One region of the Pseudoalteromonas sp. CO342X genome, then DNA from elsewhere that is predicted to be linked to it. Evidence: predicted binding sites of a transcription regulator. Region 1 holds the regulator's gene; the other holds the start of a gene.
What was found. The regulator sigma-54, encoded in region 1, starts transcription at its own class of promoters, with help from an activator protein. The targets are predictions, from matches to a motif close to GTTGGCACGNNNNTNGNNT.

Region 1 (8,087 bases):
TAGAGTATCGAAAGAAGCCTGCCCATTAGGACTTGCACCCACGGCCAGCACCACAGCTACGCTAGTGATGGGTGATGCACTCGCAGTTGCGCTACTTGAAGCCAGAGGTTTTACGGCAGATGATTTTGCACTTTCCCACCCTGGTGGTAGTTTGGGAAGACGTCTACTACTAACCGTTGCTGATGTCATGCATCAAGGAGATGCAATCCCTATGGTCAATAGTCATTGCACAGTTAAAGAAGCTTTATTTGAAATGTCCGCTAAAAGTTTAGGTATGACGGCAATCGTAGATGAAAGCTCGCAATTACAGGGTATTTTTACCGATGGTGACTTGCGCCGTATTATCGAACAAAAGGTCGATATTCACACCACCCCAATCACGCAAGTAATGACGGCTAAAAGTACGACTGCACGCGCCGATATGCTCGCAGCTGAGGTACTCAATATCATGGAAACCAAACGAATTAATGGCTTGATTGTGGTAAACGAAAACAACATACCGGTTGGCGCCTTGAATACGCAAGATTTACTTAGAGCGGGGGTGCTGTAATGCAATTTGAAGATTTATATCAGACGATTTCACCTGAAGCTTGGGAAAAAGCAAAACAAATCAAATTATTGATTTGCGATATTGATGGCGTATTCTCAGATGGACGTATATACCTTGGTAATAATGGAGAAGAACTGAAAGCATTTAATACCAAAGATGGGTTTGGTATTAAGGCCTTGATTGATAGTGGTATCGAAGTCGCCGTTATCACAGGTAGGCATTCACAAATAGTTCAGCAACGCATGACTAGTTTAAATGTAACTTATATTTACCAAGGCCAAGAAAACAAGTTAGTGGCATATGATGAACTGAAGACTAAGCTCAGCCTTAGTGATGACGAAATTGCATATATTGGTGATGATGGCCCAGATCTACCCGTAATGGAGCAAGTCGGTTTTGCCGTTGCCGTCAATGATGCACACCCTCTTGTTAAACATATCGCCCATTACACGACCTTGATGCCTGGTGGTTTTGGTGCCGTGAGAGAACTGACTGATCTTCTAATGCTCAGCCAAAATCACTTATTGACTTCCAAAGGATCAAGTACATGACCGTATTACGTGTCATCTTACTCATTGTTTTCGCTTCTCTAATGGTATGGATGTGGTCGCCCATGTTTAATCCATCAGAGGCGGACTCAGCAAAAGAAGATGAACCGTTAGCTAAGCCCGATTATGTTGCAACCACGCTTCAGCAAACGACCTATAGTGAAAATGGCTTATTAAACTATCAGGTAACTGCTGATAAGATGGAGTTGTATCAAGATCTTGGCTTTAGTCACTTTGAAAAGCCTATTTTCACCTTATATAACGGTGAGCAGAATTGGCAAATAAGTGCATTAGAAGCAACACTGTACGAAAACAATACCTTGATATTAGAAGGCAATGTGCTGGCAAAGAATTTAACGCCTAACGCCATGATCACCGATATCAATGCCGATAATGTAAGAGTTGAAATTAAGCAAAAATTGATGAAATCGGAACACCCTGTCGTTATCACAGGTCCTAGTCTTAGGATCACGGGTAAAGGGCTGCATGCAGATCTACAAAAGCAAGTGATCGAACTCATCAACCACACAAAGACAATTTATTATGACCAGTAAAATCATTAACAAACTAATTTTCATCGGCTTGCTTGCAAGTTCTACTTTAGCAATTGCTGCAGAACAAAATGAAGTCATTATTGATGCTGGCCGTCAGCAAGCTCAACTGCAAAGCAACATCGGTATTTTTGAACAGAATGTTGTTATTATTCATGGCAACAGAAAAATAAATGCCGATCGCCTAGAAGTCCACCGCCGCGCGGAGCTTGGTACTAACAAGCAACTGCTTGTTGCTACTGGCAGCCCAGCTATTTTCAGTGAACGTCAACCTGATGGTAATTTGCTAGAAGCCAAAGCAAACGAAATTCGTTACGACGTTGCGAAAGGCACCTTAGTCATTTCTGGCGATGCGGAAATCAATCAAACTGGGCAAAAAATCAATGCGCAAGTCATCACCTATGACATTGAAAAGCAATTGATCAGTGCTGAGCGCTCAGACCAAGAAGATTCTCGGGTAAGAACCATCCTTGTTCCTGTTGATGACAAAAAAGACGCAAAAGATAAAAAAGCGCAGGAAGAAGGTAACAATTAATGAGCGAGCTCAAAGCAACTGGTCTAGCAAAGAGTTATAAAGGTCGTCAGGTCGTCAAAAATGTTGGTTTAAGTGTTCAGGCTGGCAGCATTGTAGGCTTATTAGGACCAAATGGAGCGGGTAAAACCACTACGTTCTACATGATTGTAGGGTTAGTACCAAGCGACAAAGGTTTTATTCAGATTGATGATGAAGATATCACTTTGCTACCAATGCACAGCCGCGCGCGACTTGGTATTGGCTATCTACCACAAGAGTCTTCAATCTTTAGAAAACTCACGGTCTATCAAAATTTGATGGCGATTTTAGAAACTCGAAAAGACTTATCTAAAGTTGAGAGAGAAGCTGAACTAAACGAGTTACTGGACGAATTTAATATTCAACACATTCGTGACTCACAGGGCATGGCATTGTCGGGAGGCGAAAGAAGACGCGTAGAGATTGCTCGCGCTTTAGCCGCTAATCCTAAGTTTATCCTGTTAGATGAACCTTTTGCTGGTGTTGATCCTATTTCGGTGTTAGATATAAAGACAATCATAGAGCACCTAAAAAACCGCGGTATCGGTGTGCTAATCACCGATCATAACGTTAGAGAAACACTGGACGTATGTGAAAAAGCCTACATCGTTTCACATGGTGAGTTAATCGCTGCAGGCACGCCAGAACATGTTTTGGCAGATCAAACCGTAAGAGATGTCTACCTAGGCGAACAATTCAAGCTATAGTTAAGACGTAGTATTAATAACTGTTAAAAAGGATTGTTAGAGATACATGAGGCAATCATTACAGCTGCGCATGGGGCAGCAACTTACAATGACTCCACAACTGCAACAAGCCATTCGCTTGCTGCAGCTTAGTACATTGGATCTGCAACAAGAAATACAAGAAGCATTAGACAGCAATCCATTGTTGGAAGTGGAAGAAGGTGATAATACTGACGGCGAAAACGCTGACCAACACAGCCAAGAAAAGAGCAGTGCTGACGACAATCAAGATTCAAGCGATGAAGCGCAGGTTAGTGACTATGAAATAGACTCAGATACCGCCATGAGCAAAGACACTGTCAGTGATGACCTTGCCATGGATGTCACTTGGGACGAATATATGAGTGCAGCACCCGCTGCAAGCTCAGGCCCACTTCCCGATGACGATAATGTTTATCAAGGGGAAACCTCTGAATCTCTCCACGACTATCTCATGTGGCAACTTGAGCTGACACCATTTAGTCCAACAGATAGAGCGATTGCGATTGCGATTATTGAAGCGGTCGACCTGTCAGGCATTTTAACACTGTCTTGCGAAGACATTTTAGAAAGCATTAATGATGAGAGTAGCGAAGAGCCTATTGAGCTGGATGAAGTCGAAGCCGTGCTCAAACGTATTCAGCTTTTCGATCCTGTCGGTATCGCAGCGCGCAGTTTACAAGAATGCTTGTGTATTCAGCTAAATCAATTCGCCCCAGATACACCATGGATTGCCGAAACGAAAATGATCCTGACAGAGCATATCGACTTGCTTGCCAGCCGTGACTATCGAACTTTGGCAAAGAAAACGCGCCTTAAAGAAGCCGATCTCAAAGAGGTCATGACGTTAATTCATAGCCTTAACCCAAAACCAGCGGCAAGCATTATTCATGAAGAGCCTGAATATGTGATCCCTGACGTATCAGTGAAAAAAGTAAAAGGTCGCTGGGTCGTAGAGCTAAATCCTGATGCTATGCCTAAAATAAGAGTAAACGACCATTACGCTGCGATGTCTAGAACGGCAAAATCCAGTACGGATAGTCAGTTTATTCGCTCACATTTACAAGAAGCAAAGTGGTTTATTAAAAGCTTAGAAAGCCGAAATGATACTTTATTAAAAGTTACCAATTGCATTGTGCAACAACAACAGGCATTCTTTGAACATGGCCCCGAAGCAATGCGCCCTATGGTGCTAAATGATGTTGCTGAAATGGTTGAGATGCATGAGTCCACAATTTCCCGTGTGACAACACAAAAATACATGCATACACCTCGGGGAATATTTGAGCTGAAGTATTTCTTCTCTAGCCATGTAAGTACAGAAAATGGAGGTGAGTGCTCCTCTACAGCAATTAGAGCACTTATCAAAAAGCTGATAGCTGCAGAAAATACCGCGAAGCCATTGAGTGACAGCAAAATTGCAGATATCTTAGCTGAGCAAGGAATTAAGGTAGCGAGACGCACGATTGCAAAATATCGTGAATCCCTAGCCATTCCACCGTCAAATCAGCGTAAAAGCTTGATATAAGACGTAAAACCCAAGAAGGAAAAATGCTTATGCAACTAAATCTAACTGGTCGCCATGTAGAAATTACTGACTCATTAAGAGACTATGTCACCAACAAGTTTGCGAAGCTAGAAAGGCACTTTGATCATATCAATAACGTGCATGTGATCCTTGATGTCGAGAAGCTAGTACAAAAAGCAGAAGCAACATTACACGTAAACGGCGGCGAGCTATTTGCATCAACAGAGCATCAAGATATGTATGCCGCAATTGATGGCCTTATCGACAAGCTAGATCGTCAAGTTATTAAACACAAAGAGAAGCTCACTCGACACTAAGATGAAATTAAGTGAATTAGTGAACAAGGACTGCAGTAAAGCTGCGGTCCTTTTTAATAGCAAAAAACGTATTTTAGAATACATCAGCGAACTGGCTCATAGCCAAATTCCAAATACCAGTCAGCATGCTATCTTGGACGCCTTAATGGCGCGAGAGAAATTAGGCAGCACAGGGATCGGTAAAGGCATTGCCATTCCCCATGGTCGACTTGAAGGTTTGGATAAAATCCTTGCAATGGTGCTTGTCAGCGAGCAAGGGATCCAGTTTGAAGCCATAGATAAGCAGCCTGTCGATATTTTTGTCGCGTTCATCGTACCCGAAGGTGATAATCAACAGCACCTGAAGACCTTAGCGGCGATTGCTGATACACTCAAAGACAAGTCTTTTTGCAAAATGCTTAGGCAAGCAAAAAGTGACGATGAGTTATATGCAGTGATCCAAGGTGAACTTGATGAGTGATGAAGAAAAAGGACTCGAGCTTATCATTATCAGTGGCCGCTCAGGCTCTGGTAAATCTGTAGCGCTTCGAGTATTGGAAGACTTAGGCTACTATTGTGTAGATAACATTCCGGTCAATTTGCTGCCGTCTTTAGTCCGCAGCGTTTCGGACAATTATAATAAAATAGCAGTCAGTATTGATGTCAGAAACTTACCTAAAGAACAGGACGAGTTTAATGACATTCTTGAATACTTACCAGGCTTTGCCAAACCTACCCTGTTTTATTTAGACAGTGACGATCAAACCCTGATAAAACGCTTCTCAGAAACACGCCGTTTGCACCCTCTTTCACTGCATAATCTTCCACTAGATGTTGCAATAAAGAAAGAACGGGAATTGTTAGACGTATTGATCACTCGCGCCGATTTTCTCATTGATACTACAGGCCTGAGCGTTCATCAACTTGCAGAAGATATCCGCGAAAAAATCTTAGGTAAAAAAGACAAACAACTCATTATTACCTTTGAATCTTTCGGCTTTAAACACGGTATCCCAAAACAAGCGGATTACGTTTTTGATGCGCGCTTTTTGCCCAACCCACATTGGGAGCCTGAGCTTAAGCCGCTAACTGGCCTAGATCAGCCAGTCAAAGACTATTTGTCGAGTCACAGCATCGTGCAAAAGTTTACTTGGCAGATCCAAACCTTTGTACAAACTTGGTTACCACACTTAGAGCGTAACAATCGCAGTTATCTAACGATTGCAATAGGATGTACAGGTGGGCAACATCGCTCGGTATATTTAGCGCAAACCATTGGTGAGCGTTTTGCTAAAACCCATCCCAACGTCAAAATTCGCCACCGTGAGCAAGAGGGTTAAATGCTAGAAGATACGTTTTTAATCCAGAACAAGCTTGGTCTGCACGCTAGAGCAGCGACGGTTCTTGCACAATTAGCAACCCAATTTGATGCCGAAGTGACCTTATATCAAGGAGACAAAAGTGCAGCTGCTGACAGCGTACTAGCGCTGTTGTTACTTGAAAGCAGCCAAGGGAAAGAAGTCCGAGTGGTTTGTGAAGGTCCTGATGCTCAGTATGCACTAGACGCCATTGGCGGACTAATAGAAAATAAATTTAATGAATCCGAGTAACTTGGGCTACTAGCACCAAAATAGCACTAAGGTCTGATTCATTTAGTCCGTGCTAATCTCCCCCTCCGTAACCAGACTGGTCTAATACCAATTAGTCTTAATACTTACTCAATTTGAAGGAGCAAACCTGACGCTAACTGTGTTAAAAATTTCTCATTTAGAACAACTAAATAGCAAAATTTTCGCCGTGTTATCAACAAGGTTTTCTCGCTTAAAAATAGATCACTTAATTAAGCGAATTGGTATAATAAGTCTCTCATAATTAAGCGTAAACCTTGGTAGTTCCCAATAAACTGAGTTACACTGTAATACCAATTTAGGTTTCTCTCGTGCAGTAAAGCGAGTTGCCGAGAAAATCCTACTTTATCGTTGCGTACACCTTTAACGTGTATTAACGATAACAACCCACCAGCAGAAACAACACGAATAAAATTCAAATTAAGAAATTGATTTCTGCGATAAAATAAATGAATAGGGTTAACTTAATCACGTTAGCCACCATTATTATCAAAAAGGATGCCTATGCCTGAAGTATTTGAACAAGACTACACACTGGAACAACTCCAAAAGGTAACTAAAGCCTTAAACAGTGGTCAGTTTGTTCAAGTTAGGCGTATGCTCGCAGAAACAGCTCCTTGTGATACAGCACTGCTTTTAGAATCATCCCCTCATAAAGTTCGCTCTATGCTGTGGCAGCTCGTTGACCCAGATATCCAAGGGGATGTCTTAGAGGAACTGTCAGAGGACGTAAGACTTGGGATCATCGCCCAGATGGAGCCGGAGCTAATTGCTGCCGCTACAGAAGACATGGACGACGATGACCTTGGTGATGTTCTGAGAAGCCTGCCTGATACCGTCTACCAAGACGTTATCGGTGCGATGGATAGCCAAGATAGAGAACGTGCGACACAAGCATTGTCCTACAAGGAACACTCGGCCGGTGCGCTAATGAGCACTGACACGGTCACTATTCGACCCGATGTTACCTTAGAAGTTGTATTTAGATATCTACGTCTTAAAGGCGAATTGCCAGACGGTACGGACGAGTTGTATGTAGTTGATAAAGACAACTGCTTTTTAGGCACGCTGCCTGTCAATACCTTATTAACTAAGTCTCCTGACAGTATGGTTCGAGACTTGATGGATGAAGATAAGGAAACGATCCCTATCTCCATGGATGAGTCTGAAGTGGCGCAGCTTTTTGAGCGTCACAACTGGATCTCGGCTCCTGTAGTTGACGATAACGCCCATTTGCTTGGTCGTGTCACCATTGATGACGTTGTTGACGTCATCCGTGAAGATGCTGAGCACAGCTTGTTAAGTATGGCAGGTCTTGAAGATGAAGAAGACACCTTTGCGCCAGTTCTAAAAAGTAGCCAGCGCCGCTCTATTTGGCTTGGAATTAACCTGCTAACCGCCTTAATGGCAGCGTTTGTTGCAAGCTTCTTCGAAGGTACTCTGGATATTTTACCTATTCTCGCGGTGTTAAATGGCATAGTACCAAGTATGGGCGGCGTTGCCGGTAGCCAAACGCTAACCCTAGTGATTCGTGGTATTGCCCTTGGCCATATTAACCAGACTAACCAAAAGTTTTTAATGGGTAAAGAGCTGGCGATCGGCGCCTTAAACGGCGTGCTGTGGTCAGTATTGATCGCTGGGGTTATTGCTGTATGGCAATGGGACTTCACACTCGGTGCAGTTATTGCCTTCGCAATGTTTATGAACT
Region 2 (8,087 bases), on a different contig from region 1:
AGGATCTCCGACTATGGGTAGCCAAGCAAATAGCAATGAAAACTTACCGTAACGATTAAATAGTCCACAAGCCTTATCATATTGCTGTTGAGAAACCGGAAACCAGCGCTTATTCCGCCACTTAGCGATAAACCAGCCAAGATAATAGTTGACACAGCTACCTAGTAAATTACCTGTTGTCGCAGCCAGCCATAACCAAACCAGTTCGCCTTGCTGTTTCACAACGAACCCACTTAGCGCCAGCTCCGACGACGCAGGTAATAAGGTTGCGGCAACAAAAGCAAGCCCAAATAAAGAAAGATAAATCATATCAACGGCTATAAGAAATTGGACTTTAAGAAATCATCTAAGTCGGGCAATATACTGAAATGTGCGCAAGACTTCAAAAACACCGACATGGAATCAAGGGATAGGCATGAAAACAACAATAAAAATGTTACTACTTAGCACCGTACTCGCTACCGGATTAAGTGGCTGCAAGGCCTCTAACGAAGCGCTACCACAAGCAGACGATGGCTATCAGACCTATATCCACACTGGCGACACCTTTAAACATTTGCAATTTACGGATATCAAAAACCAAGCCGTTAGGTTCGATGCTAATCACAAAAAGTTGGTAATTTTATTCGCGACATGGTGCTCCGATTCGCAACGCTTATTGAGTGAACTAAAACAATCTGAATTACTCACCCAAGCCGAGTTAACCATCGTTGCCATTGGTCGAGAAGAAACTAACACTACACTTGAGCAATTCAACGAAACCATGCAATTGCCCATCCATTTTGTTGCCGATCCCAATCGAGATATGTACAACACGTATGCCAATAAAGGCATTCCTAGAGTCATCTTGCTTGATGAACGCAACCAAGTGATGCAAACCCTCATCGGTGAGCAACCCAACACCTTATCAAAACTAAACTGGAATTAACGAGGTAACTATATGAATCCAGAAGTCGTTAGCATTCTCACGATGGCCAAAGTTATCCAAACCGCCGTTGCCCCTGTATTTTTAATTACGGGTATTGCTGCGACCTTAGGGGTACTATCAAACCGCTTAGCACGGATCACGGATAGGGCGCGTTTACTCGATCGCAAGATTAATACCACGCAAGATGAAGAACTCAAAATGCACTTTAGCCGTGAAATGCGCGCACTGTTAAAACGGTCTCGTTTTATTCACGTTGCATTTAGCATGAGTGTACTCAGTGCGTTGCTTGTGTGTGCAGTGGTTATGCTGCTGTTCATGTCGCACTTGTACAGTATGCCATTGGGTATTACTTTATCGTCTTGTTTTATCGCGGCTATGGTGCTGCTTATTGGCGCGTTTGTCTCTTTGCTTGGAGAAATCTTTCTGGCCACCCGCAGTATGCGCAGGGGCATGATATTCAAAGACATCGAGAGTTGATTATTTAAAACTAGTTGCTTCCGTCACAGGGCACTTATCGCAATTGTTTGATTATATTTGTAATTTACATTGAAAATAGGGAAAAATATTAGGGGTTTACTATGAAGAAACTACTTACCGTCACACTATTTAGCTGTCTTGCAGCAACAGCACAAGCTAACACTATGTTTGAATCGACTGAAGATGCAATTGAATACCGCCAAGCGTCTTTCCAATTGATCCGTTTCCAGATTGGCAATATGGGCGATATGCTAAAAGGCAAAGTACCATTTGATGCTGAAGTATTTAAGCAACGTGCTCACAATGCTGCGCAATTATCGCAAATGCCTTGGGAAGCATTTATCGACGGTTCTGACAAAGGCAATACTGATGCCCTACCAGCCGTTTGGTCAAACAGAGCTGAGTTCGATGGTAAAGCCAAGCAATTTGCCGAGTATGCTCAAGCACTGGCTGTTGCAGCTGACTCTGGCGACAAAAAGCTGATTGCTTCTGCATTTAAAGATTGGGCAAAAGGCTGTAAAGACTGCCATAAATCTTTTAAAGATTAATACCAATCGTATAAAAACAAAACAGCCGCATATTTGCGGCTGCTTACTATCTGAATATCTCGTCACTTGCTTGGCTATCACCAACGACACAGTAACTCAGACATCGCACTGAGTAACCCACAGCCCTGCTTAATCACACAGCCAAATTGAATTACTGTCAGTGCTAGACTCGTAGATGACGTCTAGTGATCAATCATCAATATAGTCGAAATCATCATCGCCTAGATTTCTACGTAGGCGTTTTTGCTCTAAGTAGTCGTCTAGCTTTCTTTTGACTTTACGCTTTTGCTTGTCATGTTGGTTACGACCCAACTTTTCAAATTCATCGTCTGCAAAATCATCATCAAGCGCATCGTAAGAGAATGTCTTACCCACAACTAACTCCAAAATAAAATAGTCATTAATAAAATGAGAGCCGTCTCTCAAGATCACTATTTAGCGCTAAATTGTCATTCTGAAAAGTGAGAGTTTCTTATCCTTACAATAAAAATTTTTTATTACCCAATTCATTTTGACAAAAACAACTATATTTTAGTCAATTTCATCACTTTTAGAGCACATTAACTTTTAACAATAAAACATAATATATTGATTTTATTTGAGTTTATATTTGGCATTGTTCTTGTAACAACAATCATGCAACTGAGCCAATAAGGATCGACCATGAATAAAATTTTACTACTAACAGCAGCAACAATGATGACAACCACCGTCGCTGCACACGAAAAAAATAACATCACGTTTAGCGGTGACAATTGTGAAGTAGAATTTCAAAATGACGTTAGGATCACGCCTGATAACTTGGTGATCACAACGGCCAAAAACAAAACAGCTGAGATCAACAATCTTGGCGAACTGACACTCAATGGCGAGCGCATCGCACTTAATACACAGCAAAAAACGATGCTCACGCAATACGGTGATGAGCTAAGAGGCCGCCTACCACAAGTGGCTGATATTGCTTTTGAAGGCATAAAACTAGCGGGCGTTGCCCTTAATGAAGTGGCACAAACCTTTAATTTAACTAGTTTAGATAGAATCCATGCTGTGATCGATGACCTCGAAACAGAAGTGCAAAATACGTTTTATCAGCAAGGTGCGTTTGTGATGGGCAAGCAAACCTTTGATGAGTTTGGCCAAAATTTTGATAATCAGTTTGAAGAAAAAATCGAGACCGCAGTACAAGGTGCCATGATGCAATCGATAGGTAGCTTACTGGTTGCGATTGGCAACGAAATGTCAGATGCAAACGGTGATATGAGCAGCTTTGAACAACGTATGGAAAACTTCGCAACGCAAATCGAAACCAAAGTTGAACAACAGGCAGAATCTATTGAGAAAAAAGCCGACGCACTGTGTGGCGACTTTGAACAAATCGCGAAAAACGAAGCCATTGTCGCAAAGTCTATCCCCGCCATGTCAGAGTACCAACTGTTTAAATTTAAATAATCTGACCTTGGCATAACTTACATTTAATTAAGGGTACGTTATGCCAACCCTTTCCTTTGTGCATCAGCCAATTCCCCCAGCGTTTTAATCGCTTGCTCTACCGACGCATCCCACGGCAAGCCATAACTGATCCGTATACAATTTTGATACTTTTTGCTGGCACTAAATAGCGTACCAGGCGTAATACTGATCCCACACTCCAAGGCTTTTTGGAACAACAAGGCACCATCGACGTGCTTACCTAAGTCTAACCACAGCACACAACCGCCTTGCGGGCGACTGACTCTTACCTCACTACCAAATGCAACATTCACCGCTTGGATCATACGGTCTCGATTCTCAATTAACCGTTTACGGACCAACTTTAAATGGCGCTCGTAGCCTCCGGAGCTGAGAAAGTCCGCCAATGCCCATTGGTTCATTAAAGATGACGAGCAACTCAACGCACGTTTTATGCGCTTTGCTTTTGCACTAAATTGACTGGCGACCATCCAACCCACTCGATAGCTGGGCGCTGCGGTTTTTGAAAATGACGCACATGTGATCACTAAACCCTTTTGGCTAAATGCTTGTGCCGGTATGCCGCGCTGCTCGGTAAAATATAAATCGCCATACACATCGTCTTCTATCAACACCACGTCACGTTGCTCTAATAGTGCCACCAGCTGCGCACGTCTCGTATCTGGCATAAAGCTACCAAGCGGGTTACTAATACTGGTAGAAAACACACACGCTCGAATATCATGCTTTTCAAGTGCCCGTTCAAGGTCGCTCAACCAAATGCCATCATCCGGGCAAACAGGTATTTCAATGGCCTTTAACCCTAAGTTTTCAGCCAGTTCAACAATGCCAAAATAACAGGGGGATTCAATCGCTATCACGTCTCCGGGCTTGGTCACCGCTTGTAACGCAATCGCCAATGCTTCTTGCGCGCCATTGGTGATCACCACTTCATCCATATCTATTGCTAAGCCCATATCCAAATAACGCCGCACGATTTGCTTTTTTAAACTATCTAAACCATCCATAGGACCATAATTAATGAGTTCATTCCCTGCTTCTTTCATTGCGCGGCGCATAATTTTGGCAAGAACCTGCTCGGTACCAGCAATGGCAATGGGGTTAGCGATACCTAAGGGGATTGCATGTGGCTGATGGATCCCCTTATACACTTGTTCAATCAACGCCTGCTTGTTAACCACTACAGGTTTGGCGGGCAATCGTGCACGCTTCGGAGAGTCGTTGTGCGAAGCTCTGTGGCATAAAAAGTAGCCGGACTTCTCTTTGGCAACCACTTTTCCTTGATCTTCAAGCGCTTGATAGGCCTGCTTTACCGTTGGGATACTGACATTTAAGTTTTGCGCCATAACACGCAATGAGGGAAGCTTTTCGCCCGGTAAAATAGACTCTTGTTCTGCCATCGACAAGATCATTTGGATCACCTGCTGATAGAGAAAGGCGGAATGTTGGCGTTGAATAACGGTACTCATAAGCAATAATCTGTATAGGTATAAATTAGCAAATTCTGTATATAGCTTATACAGAATAACAGCGTAAACTACAGACTTCCACTGCTGTTTGAATCTAGAGCCGATCATGAAAAATCTATTTCTTTACGCCATCACTGTGTTGATTTGGGGATCAACATGGCTTGCCATTGAATACCAACTTGGCAGCATCAACGAGTTTGTGTCGCTGTTTTACCGCTTTGGCCTCGCCGCGGTTTGTATGTGGGCGTTTGTCATCTATAAGCGTGTGCCAATGCGATTTTCTCGCCGAGATCACGGCTTTTTCATCCTCTTAGCGCTGTGTAATTTTGGTGCTAACTATCTCTTCTTGTATTGGGCTCAGGCACATTTAACGTCAGCGATGGCATCAATTGCGTTTTCATTATTATTGGTCGTTAACATCGTCAATACTAAGTTATTTTTTGCCAAACCTATTGCAAAGCGAATTTACTTTGGCGCATCACTGGGCACGCTTGGGATAGTCAGCTTGTTTTGGCACGATTTGGTCGCATTTGATTTGCAAAGCGAGGCCTTCTTGGGATTATCATTAGCTCTATTAGGAACAGTGGTCGCGTCACTCGGTAATATGGTGAGCGTACGCAATTCCAATCAGCAAATTGATGTTATGGCGGGAAATGCGTGGGGTATGCTTTACAGCGCTGTCATGTTAGCAACCTATGTCGCCTTTAGTGAACATCAGTTTATCAACCAAGCGCCGGCATCATATTGGTGGTCTCTGATTTACCTCAGCGTGTTTGGCACCGTTATTGCCTTTGGTTGTTATTTCTCACTACTCAAGAATATTGGTCCTGAGAAAGCGAGTTATTTGATAGTGTTATTTCCTTTTGTTGCCGTGGCCTTGAGTACCTTATTTGAAGGCTTTGAGTGGCAGCAAAACACCTTTATTGGATTTATTTTGGTCATCCTAGGTAATGCGATTGTACTCACGCCTTTAGATCGCATCTACGCTTGGTTGTCCATTCGGTCCCCAGTTAGAAGTTGAAGTCTTACCAATGCTTTAGCTTCTTACTTTTCAGCGCCATTTTATAATGGCGCTTTTTTTATGTTCAGAGCTCGGCGGCAGCAAGTTATCGTCGCAGGCGTGCGCCCAACAATCTCACCATCAGCCTCGATGTCATATCCCTCTTGTGCGATATAAAGCTCTGTAATGCGACCGTGGTGCACATTTCTTGTGCCCATATGACGTTTAAGTAGCATATTGACAAACAATACCACCCGCTGCCAATGCGTTTGCGGCGTGAACCACAGCAGCTCCAACTGACCGTCATCAAGACAAGCCATAGGAGCAGGAGTTAACCCTGCCCCAAAGTGTTTGCCATTCGCAAGTAACAACATCATACCCTGCTCAGGCCACGCATTGCTGTGATAGCGAATGAGCTTGGCAGTAAACAGCGACATTAATCCCGCATAGGTATAGCTCAGCTTTCCTAGCCGTTTGGTTTGTCCTAAGTTATTCATGACATGCGCGTTAAAGCCAATCCCAGCAACATTGACAAACCAACGCCCGTCCACTTTACCCAAATCAATACTCGAGATCTTGTCTGAAAATACAGCTGCTCGCCACTGTGCTTTGGAATAATGAAACTGCCGAGCAAAATCGTTGCCAGTCCCCGCTGGCAGCAGCGCAAGCGTGTTATCCCGTTCAGCAATGGCATTGGCGACTAGGTGCAAAGTGCCATCCCCCCCAATCACCACCACGCTCACTTCCGCCGTAGCTGCTTGAGCAATTGCGTCCCTATCTGTGACAAAGTTTCCAGTGGTATTAAACCAAGTTGCCGTCAACTGTTGTTGTTTTAATTGTTGCTTTAACCATGCAATTTGCGCTTTCCCCTCAGCACCCGCTAAAGGGTTGACTACCACCAGCATAAAAACCCTTAAATACAAAAACTCAACTTATATGAATAAAAAACCAAAACTAAAACCAAAAATAAAAAACAAAAACCACAAACACTCATATTAATTGGGATACAGCCTAATAAAGACAATCACACTTATGCATAACCATGCAAAAAAGCCATTAAAATAAAAATGAATAAACCATTAATTCATTAGTTATTTTTATCCGAAAACATCAATTTTTATCGTTTTAAATTTAAACAAATCGCGTGCAAAATAGCCTTGTTTTCAATCATAGCTTATTAGGAGCCAGACATGCTTAATTCAGCTGCACCTTGCAGCCCATCACAAAACACGTTTAACCAAACACAACCAACTAAACAACGTCGTATCAATTGGACGAAGTGGTTGGCAGTATGTGGTCAACACTTAGCGTTAAAAGACGTGATTATGTATAAGTAAGTCTGCACAGAGCATGGCGTCCCAACCCGCCATGCTCTCGTCAGCATTTGTTTCAATAGACCATAAAAGCACCACTTCAACCAGCATTTTTGTACAAAACCTCTTCGTCAAACCGCTAATTTCTAGCACAATTTTAAAAAAACCTTACTTTTAGCACATTTTTTAAGCAAACAGTTTAAAAACGGTTTACAGCGCCTAAATCGCTAAGTATTATCTTTGCCCATGGAGAGATGGCTGAGTGGTTGAAAGCACCGGTCTTGAAAACCGGCATACGTTAATAGCGTATCTAGGGTTCAAATCCCTATCTCTCCGCCATTTTTAAAGTATTGCGTCGGAGAGGTGGCCGAGTGGCTGAAGGCGCTCCCCTGCTAAGGGAGTATAGGGTTTGTAGCCCTATCGAGGGTTCGAATCCCTCCTTCTCCGCCATCACTTATAAGAAAACCGCTTAATTGCGGTTTTTTTATGTCTGCGATTTATCACTTCCACACACAACTGGTCAGATGTCTTCAACCTATGCTATGTTGAGATCTGATTGGGGAAATGAGTGTGACGAATGAAAATCCATATCTTAGAAGGCTATATTCAACATATTTATCTGGTTGAGCACGAAACGGGCCTGCTGTTACTCGACGGTTGCTGTCGTGCCGATGTTGAGTTGGTCTGCAACTACATCCTGCAACTGCAAAAGCCACTAAGCGCACTCAAGCTGATTGTGGTCACGCATATGCACCCAGATCATGCCGGTGGCGCGCACAAACTCAGAAAACTCACGGGCGCAAAGATTGCGGCCGCAAATGCCCCCAGTCAGTGGTATCGTGGTATTGATGGTGTCATGATGCACCTCTCCGATATGGCGCT

Region 2: a site for sigma-54 is predicted at 2,563-2,581, ahead of EXT47_RS00095 (YggN family protein). Genes of this name have one in related genera too.

What each region holds. Positions count from the first base shown of each region.
Region 1 is NZ_SGPH01000035.1:258,704-266,790, forward strand. It holds gene EXT47_RS16575 (KpsF/GutQ family sugar-phosphate isomerase) at 1-550, shown strand, start outside; gene kdsC (3-deoxy-manno-octulosonate-8-phosphatase KdsC) at 550-1,101, shown strand; gene lptC (LPS export ABC transporter periplasmic protein LptC) at 1,098-1,652, shown strand; gene lptA (lipopolysaccharide transport periplasmic protein LptA) at 1,642-2,184, shown strand; gene lptB (LPS export ABC transporter ATP-binding protein) at 2,184-2,909, shown strand; gene EXT47_RS16600 (RNA polymerase factor sigma-54) at 2,956-4,455, shown strand; gene hpf (ribosome hibernation promoting factor) at 4,485-4,772, shown strand; gene ptsN (PTS IIA-like nitrogen regulatory protein PtsN) at 4,774-5,232, shown strand; gene rapZ (RNase adapter RapZ) at 5,225-6,091, shown strand; gene EXT47_RS16620 (HPr family phosphocarrier protein) at 6,092-6,361, shown strand; gene mgtE (magnesium transporter) at 6,884-8,087, shown strand, end outside.
Region 2 is NZ_SGPH01000001.1:10,139-18,225, reverse strand. It holds gene EXT47_RS00120 (YqaA family protein) at 1-309, opposite strand, end outside; gene EXT47_RS00115 (thioredoxin-like domain-containing protein) at 416-928, shown strand; gene EXT47_RS00110 (DUF2721 domain-containing protein) at 941-1,405, shown strand; gene EXT47_RS00105 (cytochrome c) at 1,507-1,953, shown strand; gene EXT47_RS00100 (PA3496 family putative envelope integrity protein) at 2,143-2,328, opposite strand; gene EXT47_RS00095 (YggN family protein) at 2,617-3,402, shown strand; gene EXT47_RS00090 (PLP-dependent aminotransferase family protein) at 3,441-5,000, opposite strand; gene EXT47_RS00085 (DMT family transporter) at 4,999-5,913, shown strand; gene EXT47_RS00080 (diacylglycerol kinase family protein) at 5,955-6,797, opposite strand; gene EXT47_RS23775 (hypothetical protein) at 7,083-7,229, shown strand; tRNA gene EXT47_RS00075 (tRNA-Ser) at 7,454-7,544, shown strand; tRNA gene EXT47_RS00070 (tRNA-Ser) at 7,563-7,655, shown strand; gene EXT47_RS00065 (MBL fold metallo-hydrolase) at 7,783-8,087, shown strand, end outside.